3 regions of the Candidatus Acetatifactor stercoripullorum genome follow, and region 1 is predicted to be linked to each of the others. Evidence: predicted binding sites of a transcription regulator. Region 1 holds the regulator's gene; each other region holds the start of a gene.
The links. Region 1 encodes NrdR, which represses ribonucleotide reductase genes. Its sites were predicted from a motif close to CACAANATNTTGTG; they were not measured.
Positions count from the first base shown of each region.

Region 2: nrdD (anaerobic ribonucleoside-triphosphate reductase) is a predicted target of NrdR. The motif match lies at 3,436-3,449, and genes of this name have one in related genera.
Region 3: nrdD (anaerobic ribonucleoside-triphosphate reductase) is a predicted target of NrdR. The motif match lies at 1,387-1,400, and genes of this name have one in related genera.

Region 1 is NZ_CALWMU010000008.1:41,071-46,058, forward strand. Features, by position in the region: gene SHK35_RS03805 (InlB B-repeat-containing protein) at 1-2,314, shown strand, start outside; gene nrdR (transcriptional regulator NrdR) at 2,376-2,825, shown strand; gene SHK35_RS03815 (putative polysaccharide biosynthesis protein) at 2,874-4,166, opposite strand; gene nifS (cysteine desulfurase NifS) at 4,322-4,988, shown strand, end outside.
Region 2 is NZ_CALWMU010000001.1:128,908-133,895, reverse strand. Features, by position in the region: gene rho (transcription termination factor Rho) at 1-444, opposite strand, end outside; gene nrdG (anaerobic ribonucleoside-triphosphate reductase activating protein) at 675-1,193, opposite strand; gene nrdD (anaerobic ribonucleoside-triphosphate reductase) at 1,190-3,316, opposite strand; gene SHK35_RS00605 (J domain-containing protein) at 3,532-4,248, opposite strand; gene SHK35_RS00600 (DUF5685 family protein) at 4,241-4,988, opposite strand, start outside.
Region 3 is NZ_CALWMU010000009.1:4,117-9,104, reverse strand. Features, by position in the region: gene SHK35_RS04060 (helix-turn-helix transcriptional regulator) at 1-19, shown strand, start outside; gene SHK35_RS04055 (pyridoxal phosphate-dependent aminotransferase) at 41-1,222, shown strand; gene nrdD (anaerobic ribonucleoside-triphosphate reductase) at 1,438-3,627, shown strand; gene nrdG (anaerobic ribonucleoside-triphosphate reductase activating protein) at 3,825-4,337, shown strand; gene SHK35_RS04040 (deoxyuridine 5'-triphosphate nucleotidohydrolase) at 4,384-4,896, shown strand.

The DNA of each region.
Region 1 (4,988 bases):
CTACCAGCTGACCACAGAGGATTTCGGCTATGGCATTTTGGCACAGGCTGCGGGCACGGGATTGTTTATGGGCACCCTGGAGACCCCGCAGACGGAAGCGGTGGAGAAAAAGACCAGGGAGACTCCAAAGGGCATTACCCACACCGATGAGACCATAGATAATAAGAACGACGGCCAGATGCACGGGCTTGATTTTGACGCCATGGAGTATCGTGCGGGAACGGAAGGAGCGTACCAGGATTTTCCGGCGGACCGGTTTGCGGAAGGAACCTTATCCGGCCTTTCGGACGGAGAATACCAGGTGCGGTTTAAAGAGACGGCGGAATATAAGCCCTCTGATCCTGTCACAGTGACCATTGCGCCGGGAGGAAAGTATACGGTGACGCTGCCGGATGCTCAGACGGGCTACAGCCTGGAATTTGCGGAGGGCTTTGACGGGACGGCGGGCCATGATGGAAGCGTAATGCTCCTGTTTACTCTTTTGGAGGGCTATTCCCGGATGGAGGACTTTGCCGTTTCCTTAGAGGACGGCACGAGGGGCAGCCTTACGGAGCCGGAGGAGGGAGCGTATCTGATCACCGGCATTACCGGAGATCTGCGTGTGGAGGTAACGGGAGTTGGGGATGTTACCCCGCCGGAGGCTGCCATTTCCATTCAGGATTCTGTCTGGAAAAAGCTTTTGAATACCATTACCTTTGGTCTGTTTTTCAAGGATACCCAGGATGTGGAAATCACTGCCCGGGATATGGGAAGCGGCATCAAGGAAGTATCTTATTACCTGTCGGAGGAGGGAATGAGTCTGGAGGAGCTGGAGGCCTTCACGGGATGGACCCCGTATGCCGGAACCTTCTCCATAGAGGAGGAAAAGCAGTATGTGATTTATGCAAAAGCGCAGGACCAGGCAGGAAATATTTCCTACGCAGGTTCTGACGGGCTGGTGCTTGACCTGACGCCGCCATCCATCACCGGCGTGACGGATGGAGAGACCTATTATGAGAAGCAGACGGCGGTGATTGCGGACAGCTATCTGGAAAAGGTTACCGTGAACGGAGAAGAGATCACTCTGGAGGAAAGCGGAGAGCTGGTTTTAGACCCGGAGGTGAGAGAAGGAGATTATGTGATTTCTGCCGTTGATCAGGCAGGGAACGCTGCTACAGTGACTGTGCGTGTTCTGACAAGACAGGAAGAGGAGCCGGAGGCTCCCGGAGAGACCGAGGACGAGGACGGCGGCCAGACGGAAAATGACAATGGGACGCAGGACGGCGGCCAGACGCAAGATAACAATGGGACGCAGGACGGCGGACAGGCGCAAGATAACAACGAGACGCAGTCTGGCGCGCAGGATTTAGAGGAGGAACCGGCCGTGGAAGAGACGCCGTCCCAAGGAGGCATCCTTTCCTATGAAGAAGCAGTTGGAAAGCCGGTGGAAGAGCCCATGCAGGCATCCTACGGCCAGGGGACAGTGCGGATTACGGTGGAATCCATAGATGAACAGGGACAGAGCCAGGGGGATGTGATCACTGGCGTAATCCTAAATACCTTTGACACGGTGCTGCAGGCGGCGCTCACTGAGGAGGAGCAGCAGCTGGTTCAGAATGGTGAGGATGCGCAGATTCGTCTGGTGGTTACGAAGCTGATTACAGAAGTGCCTGAGACTGATAAACGGCAGATGGAGGAAGAGACGGTTTCTTATGCCAGACAGATAGAGGGGCTGACGCTGGGCTCCTACATTGACATTTCTCTGCTGAAAAAAGTAGGAGGAGGGGAATGGCAGAAATTAAGGGAGTCATCTGAGGAATTGGAGATTGTACTGGATATTCCCCCAAAGCTGCCAAAGGAGCAGACGACATACTGGGTGCTTCGGAATCACGAGGGAACCTGTGAGCTTTTGGAGGATATGGATGAGACGGCGGGAACGGTTACCATCCGCACAGGGCTGTTTTCCACCTACGCTTTGCTATATACGGCCTCAGAGCCTGAGGGAGATTTGGAAAAGAGTCCTGTTACCGGCCTGGACGGCGGCGATGGTGTGGGTCTTGGCAGCAGTGGGAAGGATATTGCAGACTGCTTCTGGCACTGGCTGATTCTGGCGGCGGATGCTTTGGGAGCGATAGCGGCTGTGTTTGTTTACAGGCACAAGAAATCCTATGTGTGGATTGTCATGGGCGTCTGCCTTGTGCTGTCTGCCTTGCTTGCGGCAGCAGGCACCTGTGTCCTTGACTGGCTGTCCGGGGCGGCGGGAATGCTTCTTATCGGGGCGGCTGTGGCTTTTTTCCACAACGTGGAGGCGTCTAAGGAGGACGATTTAAGTTGACATAAATTAATAAACAAAATATAATAAATCCAAGGAATGTCAGAAAAAAAGGAGAACGCTCATGAAATGTCCGTTTTGCAGTCATGATAACACCCGGGTGATTGATTCCAGGCCGGCAGAGGATAATAATTCCATACGCCGCAGACGTGTGTGCGATGAGTGCGGAAAGCGATTTACCACCTATGAAAAGGTAGAAACCATCCCGCTTATTATTATCAAAAAGGATAACAACAGGGAGACCTATGACCGTTCCAAGATTGAAGCAGGAGTGCTTCGCGCCTGCCACAAGAGACCGGTGAGCGCACAGGAGCTGACCAGACTTGTGGATGAGGTGGAAAACGAGATTTCCAATCTGGAGGAAAAGGAGATTCCAAGCCAGGTGATCGGGGAGCTTGTGATGAATAAGCTGAAGGATCTGGATGCGGTGGCTTACGTGCGGTTTGCCTCTGTGTACAGAGAGTTTAAGGATATCAACACCTTTATGGACGAATTAAAAAATGTTCTGAAATGAGAAATGCAAAAGGGCTCTGCCGCTGCACAAAGGGTGCAGGACAGGGCCCTAAGTGTGTTTTAAAAAGCGGTGGAGACATCCCAGATAAAGGAGACTCTGCAAAATCTGGCTTGCCAGTATGCCCCACAGATATCCTGTGATGCCAAAAACCGGTATGGCAAAAAACACAAAGGCAAGACGGACAAAGAGACAGATCACATTCATGACAAAAATTTTTCCGGCCTGGCCCAGCCCCTGAAGGATGCTGGAGAGGGTGGTGTCCAAGTACATAAAAGGGCAGATAAAGCCAAGAGTGGTAATAAAATGCCCCGCCAGGGGACTGCCAAAGAGTACATTGCCCGCCCATTTTCCAAACAGTCCAAAGCCGCACATGCAAAAAAGTCCCAGGAGGCAGCAGTATTTGATGGTGCGCAGAGCCGATTGGCGCACTGCCTGCAGATTTCCCAGCGCATAGCTTTCGGATATAAGAGGCAGAAGAAGCACAGCCACAGAGTTTGTCAGGGCGTTTGGAAAGAAAATAAGCGGCATGGCCATGCCTGTCAGAACGCCGTAGACGCTTAAGGCGGTGGAGGTGTCGTAGCCGTATGCCCGAAGCTTTGCGGGAATGGAAACGGACTCCACACTCTGTAAAAGATTGAGCACAATGCGGTTTGCGGTCAGAGGCAGCGCCATCCCAAGAATACTTTTGTAAATGGCGCCCACGGGGGCAGAGACAGAGCCGGCACGCTTTTGAAAGCAGCAGCAGTAAATAGAGACCACAGACACGATCATGGAGAAGAATTCTCCCACTGTGAGCCCCACAACCGCCACATTGATGGTGGGTGTCTTTCCCTGGGAAAGAACCAGGGCGGATACTGCGTACACACAGCCCACCCGGGTGAGCTGCTCCACAAGCTGGGAGAAGGCGGGCAGTCCCGCCTTTTTGATGCCGTAAAAATAACCGTTCACACAGGAATGTACGGCGGAAAGAGGCACGGAGAAGGCCAGAATCCGCAGCATGGGAGCGGTTCTTGGCTCTAAGAGCAGGCGGGCGGCGATAAAGTCGGAGAAAAAGAAGATAACGGCGCAGCATAAAAAGGACAGAGGCATGGAGATGCTCATGCCTGCCAGCATGGGCTTGAAGGAGGGGCTTTTTTCTTTGGCAGAACGCTCCGCCACAAATTTGGAGATGGCCGTCTGGTATCCCGCTGCAGTCAGGGAGAAGGAAAGGGAAAGAACGGGACTTAAAAGCTGATAGATGCCCATTCCCTCCTCTCCAAACAGTCTGGAGAGATAAATGCGGTAAAAAAAGCCGATGATCCGGCTGATCAGGCCTGTAATGGTAAGAATAAAGGTACCCATGATAAGAGGGTGTCTTTTGCCTTGCTTCATATAACACCAAAGAAAAGCTTTTCCTCATTATAATTTCATTGTCATTATATGCCGCCCGGACAGTTGACAGAACTGATTGGCCGATGCTATATTAATTTTGAATTTGCGGGAAACGGTGAGATTTTATGATATATTTGGACAATGCGGCTGCCACCAGACTGGCGCCGGAGGCTCTTGAGGCTATGCTGCCTTTTTTTACAGAAAATTATGGAAATCCGGGAAGTATATACTCCATGGGCACTGCCGCTAAGCGGGCGATAAGTGATGCAAGGGAAAGCATCGCAGAGAGTATGGGAGCCAGGGCGGATGAGATTTATTTTACCTCGGGAGGCACGGAGGCGGATAACTGGGCCATAAAAGGGGCGGCAAAGGCCCTGGCCGGCAGAGGACGCCACATCGTGACCACAAGGATAGAGCATCCTGCGGTGCTTAACACCTGCAGGGCCCTGGAAGAGAGCGGCTTTGAGGTTACCTATCTGGATGTGGACCGGTATGGGATGGTAAAAATACAGGATGTGCAGGAAGCCTTGCGGCCGGACACTATTTTGATCAGCGTTATGTTTGCAAATAATGAGATCGGCACCCTGGAGCCCATTGCAGAGATCGGCGCTCTGGCCGGGGAGAAGGGGATTTTGTTCCACACAGACGCGGTGCAGGCATATGGCCAGGTGCCGGTGCAGGTACAGGAGCTGGGAATCGATTTGATGAGTGTAAGTGCGCACAAGCTCAACGGACCCAAAGGCGTTGGATGCCTTTACATCAAAAGAGGCTCCAGGCTTCGTTCCTTTGTGC
Region 2 (4,988 bases), on a different contig from region 1:
TCTTGACCGCTCTTCACTTCTTTGCTGGTTCTCTTTCTGATGGTTTTCCTCTCTCTGAGGTCTTTCTTCTCTCTGAGGTCTCTCTTCCCTCTGTGGCCTCTCTTCCCGCTGAGGCCTCTCCTCTCTCTGAGGTCTCTCCTCTCTCTGAAGTCTCTCTTCTCTCTGAGGCCTCTCTCCCCGCTGAGGCCGTTCCCCTCTCTGGGAAGCTTCTCCTTTGGCGCCGTTTTCATAGCGGGAAGCGCTTTCTACTCTGGAAGGGGCTTTGTGCACTGCCGTCTCCTGCTTCTTGGAAGCGTTTTCCTCCTCTTTCTTTAACCGGGCGTCCTCTGCCAGCATAGCCTCCACCAGCTCTGCCTTCTTCATAGCCGAGATTCCCTTAAGTCCACGCACCTTCGCCAGCTCTTTCAGCTGTACCAGTGCCAATGATTCATATTTTTCTCTCATATACTCCCAAATCCTCCTATACTAAAGCAGCCCCTTGAGGCCCTTCCTTTTACAGTGATACTCCTTATCCGTTTCAGCAGATTTCCATTCCACGCTCGAAAGGAGCTTTCCAACTTTTTATTTCAGGGATTTCTTTCTCAGACAGGTCAATGGACGTGTTCCTTGACTTTTTGATGAATCAATCGTTTATATGAAAGCATTATAATACAGTTTTGGCAAAATAGGAAGTACTATTTTGCCAAAACTACCTTTTTTTGCCGGAGAGATTCCTGTACATCGATCAATCTTTGGTTTTCAGAGCCTCTAAAGGGCAGCTTGAGATTTTTCAGTTCCTCCACAAACTCTCCATCCACAAGCACATCGATAAGCTGGAGAAGGGAGCTGACTGTTTTCTCCCCCTGCTGTGCCAGGGGCAGCAGATCCTTTTCATAATCATATCCCGTATAGCACCAAATATCCTTTTTCGGGTAAGAAAGACGCACCTTCTCCACAAGGGAGAGCACCTCTTTCCTGTTTCTGGGGTCTAAGGGTTCTCCTCCCAGAAGGCTAAGCCCCCGTATATAATCAGGTGCCAGCGCTTTTAAAATTTCCGTCTCTGTCTGGATCGTGTAGGGATTTCCGTATCCGAAATCCCATGCCTCGCTGTTAAAGCAGCCCTTGCAGCCGTGGGTGCAGCCGCTTACAAACAACGACACCCGCACCCCCGGCCCGTTGGCTACATCTGTTTTTTTGATGGCCGCATAATTCATAGATGAAGCACCCTGGCCTTTATTTCCTTGGTTTTTCCTGCATTCCAGAAATTCTCCCCCAGATAACCGCAGGTTCTCCTGGTCACGTTCATCTTTGCGTGATCCTTATTGTGGCACTGAGGACATTCCCATTCCATGTTTTCGTTGATCTGTATCTCACCGTCAAAGCCGCACACATGGCAGTAATCAGACTTGGTGTTAAACTCTCCGTACTGGATATTGTCATAAATAAACCGGATCAGCTCCTCTAAGGCTTCCAGATTATTGTTCAGATTTGGAATTTCCACATAGGAAATCGCCCCGCCCAGAGACTTATTCTGGAATTCGCTCTCAAAGGTAAATTTTGTAAAGGCATCAATATTTTCCCGCACATCCACATGGTAGGAATTGGTATAATACCCCTTATCCGTTACATTTTCAATGTCGCCGAATTTCTCCCGGTCAATTCTTGCAAAGCGGTAGCAGAGAGTTTCCGCAGGCGTGCCGTAAAGACTAAAGCCGATGCCCGTCTCTTCCTTCCATCTTGCCGCCGTCTCCTGCATATAATCCATCACCTTCATGGCAAATTCTTTTCCCTCCGGCTTTGTGTGGCTGCAGCCCTTCATGAGATAGGTGGTCTCGTAAAGCCCAATGTAGCCGAGAGACATGGTGGAATAGCCGCCATGGAGATATTTATCTATCTTTTCGCCCTTTTTCAGCCTTGCAATGGCGCCGTACTGCCAGTGGATGGGACTTACGTCGGATACAGTGCCCTCAAGGGCCTTGTGTCTGCACATTAACGCCTCGTAGCACAGCTGAAGCCTCTCCTCCAAAATCTCCCAGAATACTTTCTCATCGCCCTTTGCCAGAATTCCGATCTGAGGGAGGTTTAAGCTTACCACACCCTGGTTAAAACGGCCCTCCCATTTATAATTTCCGTTTTCGTCCTTCCAGGGAGACAAAAAGGAACGGCAGCCCATGCAGGAGAACACATTTCCCTCATAGTTTTCCCGCATTTTCTTGGCAGAGATATAGTCAGGGTACATCCTCTTTGCGGAGCATCTGGCTGCAAGGTGCGTCACATAATCGTATTTGCCGCCCTTGAGACAGTTATTTTCATCCAGCACATAAACCAGCTTAGGAAACGCAGGGGTCACATAAACCCCTTTCTCATTCTTGGTTCCCTGCAGGCGCTGGGTGAGAATCTCCTCAATAATCTGCACCGTCTCCTCCACATATTCATCCTCCTCGTCAATGTGAAGAAATAAGGTCACAAAGGGAGACTGGCCATTTGTGGTCATCAGCGTGTTAATCTGATACTGTATGGTCTGCACACCGCTTCTGAGCTCATCCCGAAGGCGTATATCCACGATTTTTTTCTTCGCCTGAGCATCCAGGCTGTCCCCAAATTCCTGGTCCAGCTGCTGTTCAAACTTCAGCCTGCTTTTGCGCAGATACTTTCCCAGATGCTTTATGTTCACAGACTGTCCCCCGTACTGATTGCTGGCCACCGCCGCAATAATCTGTGTCGTTACGGTGCAGGCCACCTGAAAGCTCTTGGGTGACTCGATCAGCTTGCCGTTGATAGAAGTTCCGTTGTCCAGCATATCCTGAATATTGATCAGACAGCAGTTGAAAATCGGCTGAATGAAATAATCCGCATCGTGAAAATGAATGGCGCCGTTTTCGTGGGCTAACGCAATATGCTCCGGCAGAAGCAGACGCCTGGTCACATCCCTGGATACCTCTCCTGCAATATAGTCCCGCTGGGTGGAAGCAAGCCTTGTGTTTTTGTTGGAGTTTTCTTCCGCAAGCTCCTTGTTCTCATTCCGAATCAGCTTCAGAATGGATTCATCGGTAGTGTTGGATTTGCGCAGCAGGCTTCTCTGATAGCGGTACACGATATATTTCTTGGCAAGCGTATATTTATTGTGGCTTACCAGCCGCTCCTCAATCATATCCTGCACATGCTCCACCGTCAGAAGCTCTTTCCCTTCCTGCTTCACATCGTCCAGGATTTCCCCGATCAATTCCTCCTCCGCACGATATTCCTTCTCCACTTCATTGTTGGCCTTCTGAATGGCCGCCACAATCTTTTCTTCCTCGTACGGCACAATACGCCCGTCTCTTTTCTGTATCCTCATAAGCATCCTCTTTCCTCTACCGTGTACACATCACATAAACGATGGCCGTATGGGGATACAAGCCTCCCGTACGACCACCTGCGCGCCATTTTCCGGCAAAACAAACACCCAAAAAATCGCACAATATTTTGTGTATCACTTCGAAACTCACACCTATATCTTGTATTTCATTATAATCGGATGCAGAATAAATTGCAAGGGCTTTTTTATTCCTATCAATAATAGTATCCTCTTCCGCCGCAGCACATACCGCCTCCGCCGCAGCAGAGATTACAGATCAGATTTGCAATGCACAGCTTTAAGCAGATATTGCCGCCTCCCATGGAGGGATAACCGTACGCCGCCTGCCGCCTGGAATACCAGGTGCCTCCGTTTTCAAACTGATATACCAGATTCTGGTAATCTGCATTCCCAGGCTCCAGGGCCGCCGCCTTTTTGGCGTGTTCTAAAGCAGCCACATTATTGCCAAGCCCCGCGTGGGCTATGGCGCTGTAATAGTACCATCTTGCCCCCCGCTCATGCTGCCCCATGCTATCCAGCGCATTCCTGGCCTCTTTATAATATCCGTTCCGCACATAATTGCCGGCCGCCCGCAGATGAGGCTCCTCCTCATAGCCTGCGCTCTGTCCCTGGTCCCCAAAGCCGCCGAAGCCTCCAAAGGGGCCATAGCCGAAACCGCCTCCGCCATAGCCGCCTCCGCCGTAGCTGCCGCCTCCTCCCGTACCGCCATAGCTGTAGCCCTCTGTGCGCTCCTTCATAATCTGCTGGTATGCCGCCTGTATCTCCTTAAACTTTTCTTCCGCCTGGGCCTTATTAGGATTGTTGATATTGGCGTCCGGATGATACTTGCGGCTCAGAGCCTTATATGCTTTTTTGATTTCCTCCTCGGAAGCGTCTCTGCTTACTCCGAGAACCTTATACGGATCATTCATTCTTTTTCTCCACAGCCGCCCTTCTCTTTTCTCTCACCGCTTCATACCGGCACCACACTCCGGAATATAAAATATTTCTCAAAATTTCCACGTTCTCTAAAATAGGCAGCCTCTCAAATTCCTTGCAGCACTCTGACATCATCATGGTCAAAATCGTCCTGCATTCTTCCTCAAAGTCCGGTTCGTTGTACATCCTTTTTAAAGGATTAAAGTTATTTTTCCGGATATCCTCTTCAATATCCTCATACGCATCTAACAGATAAATAAATTTTCCCAGGAAAAACCCAAAACGGCCCAGCCCTTCGCTCCACTCGTCCTCTCTGCAGACAAAAATTCCGGCCATAATCTTTCCGAACAATCCCGCCATGGTGTCAATATCCCCATTTCCCGTCTTTTCCGCATCATAAAAATCATGCATCAAAAGACAGATATTTCTCACCTTTGCGGCATAAGTTTCCTTTACGCCCTTGCTTTTTCCCTCCAGCATTTTGCCGTATGCAAGCTTCCAGAGCTTTCTTTCATCCTCCCAGTCATCCTGACATTTATAGAGTGTCAAAAGCACGTTCATATCCGCCGCATACTCTGTAAAGAGATTGGTTCTGATTTCATGCTTCTCAAAGGGATGGGCGATACATCGGCACTCACCCGTCTGTGTCTGTGGCTCATAAAGTCCTGTAAACAGCATGAGTAAAAAGGTCATATCATAGCTCAGTGAAAGCTGGCCCGTTATACCGTACTTC
Region 3 (4,988 bases), on a different contig from region 1:
CCATCAGGGGAAAGAATAAGAGGGAAAGAAGGAATTTGTCATGGAGATTCATCCTGCCCAGAGAATGGAGGCATTTGAAGCGGGAATTTTTCAGGTGCTGGACGAAAAGAAGAAGGTATATGCGGCCTCGGGGAGAAAGGTTTACAATTTCAGCGTGGGCACGCCGGACTTTCAGCCTCCGGAGCACGTTATGGATGCGGTGGCAAAAGCGGCGGCCATTCCGGAAAATTATAAGTATGCGCTTTCGGACCTGCCACAGCTTACCCAGGCGGTGATTGACCGGTATCAAAGCAGATACGGCGTGACGCTTTCACCGGAGGAAATCATGAGTGTGTATGGCTCCCAGGAGGGCATCGCCCATATCGGGCTTACCCTTGCGGACCCGGGAGATATTGTGCTTGTGCCGGACCCGGGTTATCCTATTTTTGCCATAGGCCCGGCGCTTGCAGGTGCAAAAATTGAAAAATACCGGCTCACAAGGGAGAATGATTACCTGCCGGATTTGGAGGATTTGGGAAAGAGGTATGGCCACAGAGCTAAATTTATGATCGTGTCCTATCCTTTAAATCCGGTGGGCAAGGCTGCGCCGGATTCCTTTTATGAGAAACTGATACCCTGGGCGGCGGAAAATGAGATTTTTTTGCTCCACGACAATGCGTATTCGGATATTATATTTGACGGCAGGACGGGAAAGTCTATTTTGTGGTTCCCCGGGGCAAAGGAAGTGGCGGCAGAGTTTTATTCTCTCTCTAAGTCCTTCAACTACACAGGGGCCAGAATGGCTTTCCTTGTGGGAAACCGGACAGTGGTGCAGAATTTCAAAAAGCTCCGGTCCCAGATTGACTATGGAACCTTTCTGCCGGTGCAGTACGGAGCCATTGCGGCCCTGACGGGACCGGATCATATGGTAAAGGAGCAGTGCAGGGAATATGAACGGCGCAGAAACGCTCTCTGCGACGGCTTTACAAAATTGGGATGGCCCTTTGAGAGAAGCCAGGGAACTATGTTTGCCTGGGCAAAGATACCTGAGGGCTTTTCGGATGATGTAAAATTTGTCATGGAGCTTTTGGAAAAAACGGGAGTGCTCTGTACGCCGGGAAGCAGCTTCGGAGAGCTGGGCAAAGGGCATGTAAGGTTTGCGCTGGTGCTTCCTGTGACGGAAATAGAGGAGGCTTTGGAATGTGTAAAAAAGAGCGGAATTTTGAGTGCCGGAGGGATGTAAAAAGCTTGTAAAAGTAATGTCAAGCATTTTTCACAAAAAAGGCACCTAAATTTCAGGTGTCTTTTTGTATATTTTTCATGTCCCTTCCACGTTGACATCCGGAGGATTCTTTTTTATACTATATTATACACGCACACAATATATTGCCTGTTAAAAATAAGGAACACAACATATAGTGTTGAAGCGGGCCGAAACAGATGAAGGGAATGGAGTATATGATCAGTAGTTTGGAACAGACAGGTACGGAAAATGAAAATTACGGTGCAGAATACAGACCGTTAAAGGATGTCTATGTAATTAAAAAGGATGGAAGCCGGGAAGCTTTTAACGTTCAGAAGGTGATTAACGCTGTGGGAAAAAGCGCATACCGGGCCTTGACAAAATTTACGGACGAAGAGAAAAGACATATCTGCCAGTATGTTGTGGATAAGGTAGACGAGCTTGAGGCAGATGAAATTCCGATTCCCATTATGCACAATATTGTAGAAAGCGCCTTGGAGCAGGTAAAGCCCGTGGTTGCCAAAAGCTACCGGGATTACCGCAATTACAAGCAGGATTTTGTGCGCATGCTGGACGATGTGTATAAGAAGAGCCAGTCCATCATGTATATCGGCGACAAGGAGAATGCCAACACAGATTCCGCGCTGGTATCCACCAAAAGGAGCCTGATTTTTAACCAGCTCAACAAGGAGCTGTATCAGAAATTTTTTATGACCACAGAGGAGATACAGGCCTGCAGGGACGGCTACATTTATGTGCACGATATGTCGGCAAGAAGGGATACCATGAACTGCTGTCTCTTTGACGTGCAGAGCGTTTTGACGGGCGGCTTTGAGATGGGAAATATCTGGTATAACGAGCCCAAGACTCTGGATGTGGCCTTCGATGTGATTGGGGATATTGTGCTCAGCGCCGCAAGCCAGCAGTACGGCGGCTTTACGGTGCCCAGCGTGGACTTGATTTTAGAGCCCTATGCGGAGAAATCCTACAGACGGGGCATTGAAAAGTACACGGGCCTTGGAATCAGTCAGGAGAGGGCGGAGGAAGAGGCTTACAAGGATGTGGTCAGAGAATTTGAACAGGGCTTCCAGGGCTGGGAGTATAAATTCAACACAGTGGCAAGCAGCCGGGGAGATTATCCCTTTATCACGGTGACGGCCGGAACGGGAACGGGCAGGTTTGCAAAGCTTGCCACCATTACAATGCTGAATGTGCGCAGGGGCGGCCAGGGCAAAAAGGAGTGCAAGAAGCCTGTGCTGTTTCCTAAAATCGTATTTTTGTATGATGAGAATCTTCACGGGCCTGGAAAGCCCCTGGAGGATGTGTTTGAGGCTGGGGTAAAATGCTCCTCAAAGACCATGTATCCGGACTGGCTCAGCCTTACCGGAAAGGGATATGTGGCCAGCATGTACAAGCAGTACGGAAAAATTGTGTCTCCCATGGGATGCCGTGCCTTTTTGTCCCCCTGGTATGAGAGAGGCGGAATGCACCCCGCAGACGATGAGGACACTCCTGTTTTTGTGGGAAGATTCAATGTGGGCGCGGTGTCGCTGCACCTGCCCATGATTCTGGCAAAGGCCAGAAAGGAGAGCCGGGATTTCTATGAGGTGCTGGACTATTATCTGAACCTGATCCGTCAGCTTCATATCCGCACCTATGCGTATCTGGGAGAAATGCGGGCATCCACCAATCCTCTTGCGTACTGCGAGGGAGGCTTCTTGGGCGGACACCTAAAGCTGTCTGATAAGATCAAACCTTTGCTGAAATCTGCAACTGCAAGCTTTGGCATTACTGCCCTCAATGAGCTGCAGGAGCTTTACAATGGGAAATCTTTGGTGGAGGATGGCGCCTTTGCCATCGAGGTATTGGAGCATATCAATAAAAGGGTCAATGAATTTAAGGAACAGGACGGGCATCTCTATGCCATCTACGGCACGCCGGCAGAAAACCTCTGCGGCCTGCAGGTAAAGCAATTCCGCAAAAAATACGGCATTGTGGAGGGCGTTTCCGACAGAGAGTATGTGAGCAACAGCTTCCACTGCCATGTGACGGAGGATATCACGCCCATTCAGAAGCAGGATTTGGAGAACCGTTTCTGGAACCTGAGCAACGGAGGGAAAATCCAGTATGTGAAATATCCCATCGACTATAATCTGGAGGCCATCAAGACACTGATCCGCCGGGCTATGGATATGGGCTTTTACGAGGGCGTTAATCTTTCCCTTGCTTACTGTGACGACTGCGGACACCAGGAACTCGAAATGGACGTCTGCCCCAAGTGCGGCAGCCGCAATCTGACAAAAATAGACCGGATGAACGGTTATCTGTCCTATTCCCGTGTACACGGCGACACCAGACTCAACGACGCCAAAATGGCAGAAATCGCCGAACGGAAAAGTATGTGACATAAGCGAGTCAAGCCCACGGATTTTCATGCTCGCATGAAAATCCGTGGATTTGACGAGCGTGCTTCATGAGCAAGGGCGAAGCCCTGCGAATGAAGCCTTGCGAAGCAGAGTCACATGCGCAGAGAGAAATGGGGGCTGCTTCGTAGGGGCAGTGCGCAGACTGTTAAAAATCCGAAAATGAGGACAGAAACGAAATGAGATATCACAATATTACCAAAGACGACATGCTGAACGGGGACGGTCTTCGTGTGGTGCTCTGGGTGGCCGGCTGCAGCCACTGCTGCAAGGAGTGCCACAATCCCATTACCTGGGACCCTGACGGAGGAATTCCATTTGACGAGGCGGCAAAGCAAGAGATTTTTGAGCAGCTGGACAAGGATTATATATCAGGAATCACATTCTCGGGGGGAGACCCTCTGTATCCGGGAAACCGCATGGATGTGCGCAGCTTTATGGCGGAAATTAAGGAAAAATATCCAAACAAGACAATCTGGCTGTATACAGGCGACAGCTGGGAAACCATTTATAACGATCCTATGATGGAGCTTGTAGACGTGGTGGTGGACGGAGAGTTTCATGTGGAAGAAAAGGACCCGAAGCTTTTGTGGAAAGGAAGCAAAAATCAGAGGGTGATAGATGTACAGAAAACACTCAGGCAGGCAAAGCCCTGGGAGCCGGTGCTTCACTGCGCAGACTATGAGGCATAGATAAGTGACAGAGCCCCTTTTGTGGGCGGGAAGGTACGATAGACAGATGCAGAGAATTGCAAAATTTCACAAGGTCAGCGCCGGACAGTTTGCAGAGTCAATGGCGGCAGATTTTCCACAATTTACACAGGCGGATATTCAGGATATGTATGAAAACCTTAAGCTGCCTGTGCGCTCCACCAAGGGGAGCGCAGGGTATGATTTTTTCGCGCCCTTTTCCTTTTCTCTTGCGCCCAATGCCACAATCAAGATTCCAACGGGAATCCGTGTGGAAATGGAGGAAGGCTGGGTTTTGAAGCTTTATCCCAGAAGCGGCCTGGGCTTTAAATACCGTCTGCAGATGAATAACACGGTGGGTATTATTGACAGCGATTATTTTTATTCCGACAATGAGGGACATATATTTATCAAAATGACAAACGCCTCAAACGAGGGCAGGACAGTGGAGGTTCCTGCGGGAACCGGTTTTGCCCAGGGAATCTTTCTGGAATTTGGCATTACCGTTGATGACGACGCCGACGGGGTGCGAAACGGCGGCTTCGGCAGCACGACCAGGTAAACTTTTAAGGCTTTCATTTATAAGAGTATAGAAAGCTCCCTTTCCGGGGACACTGAGAAAAAGCATTTCAGTCAGCCGGGAAAGGGAGTTTG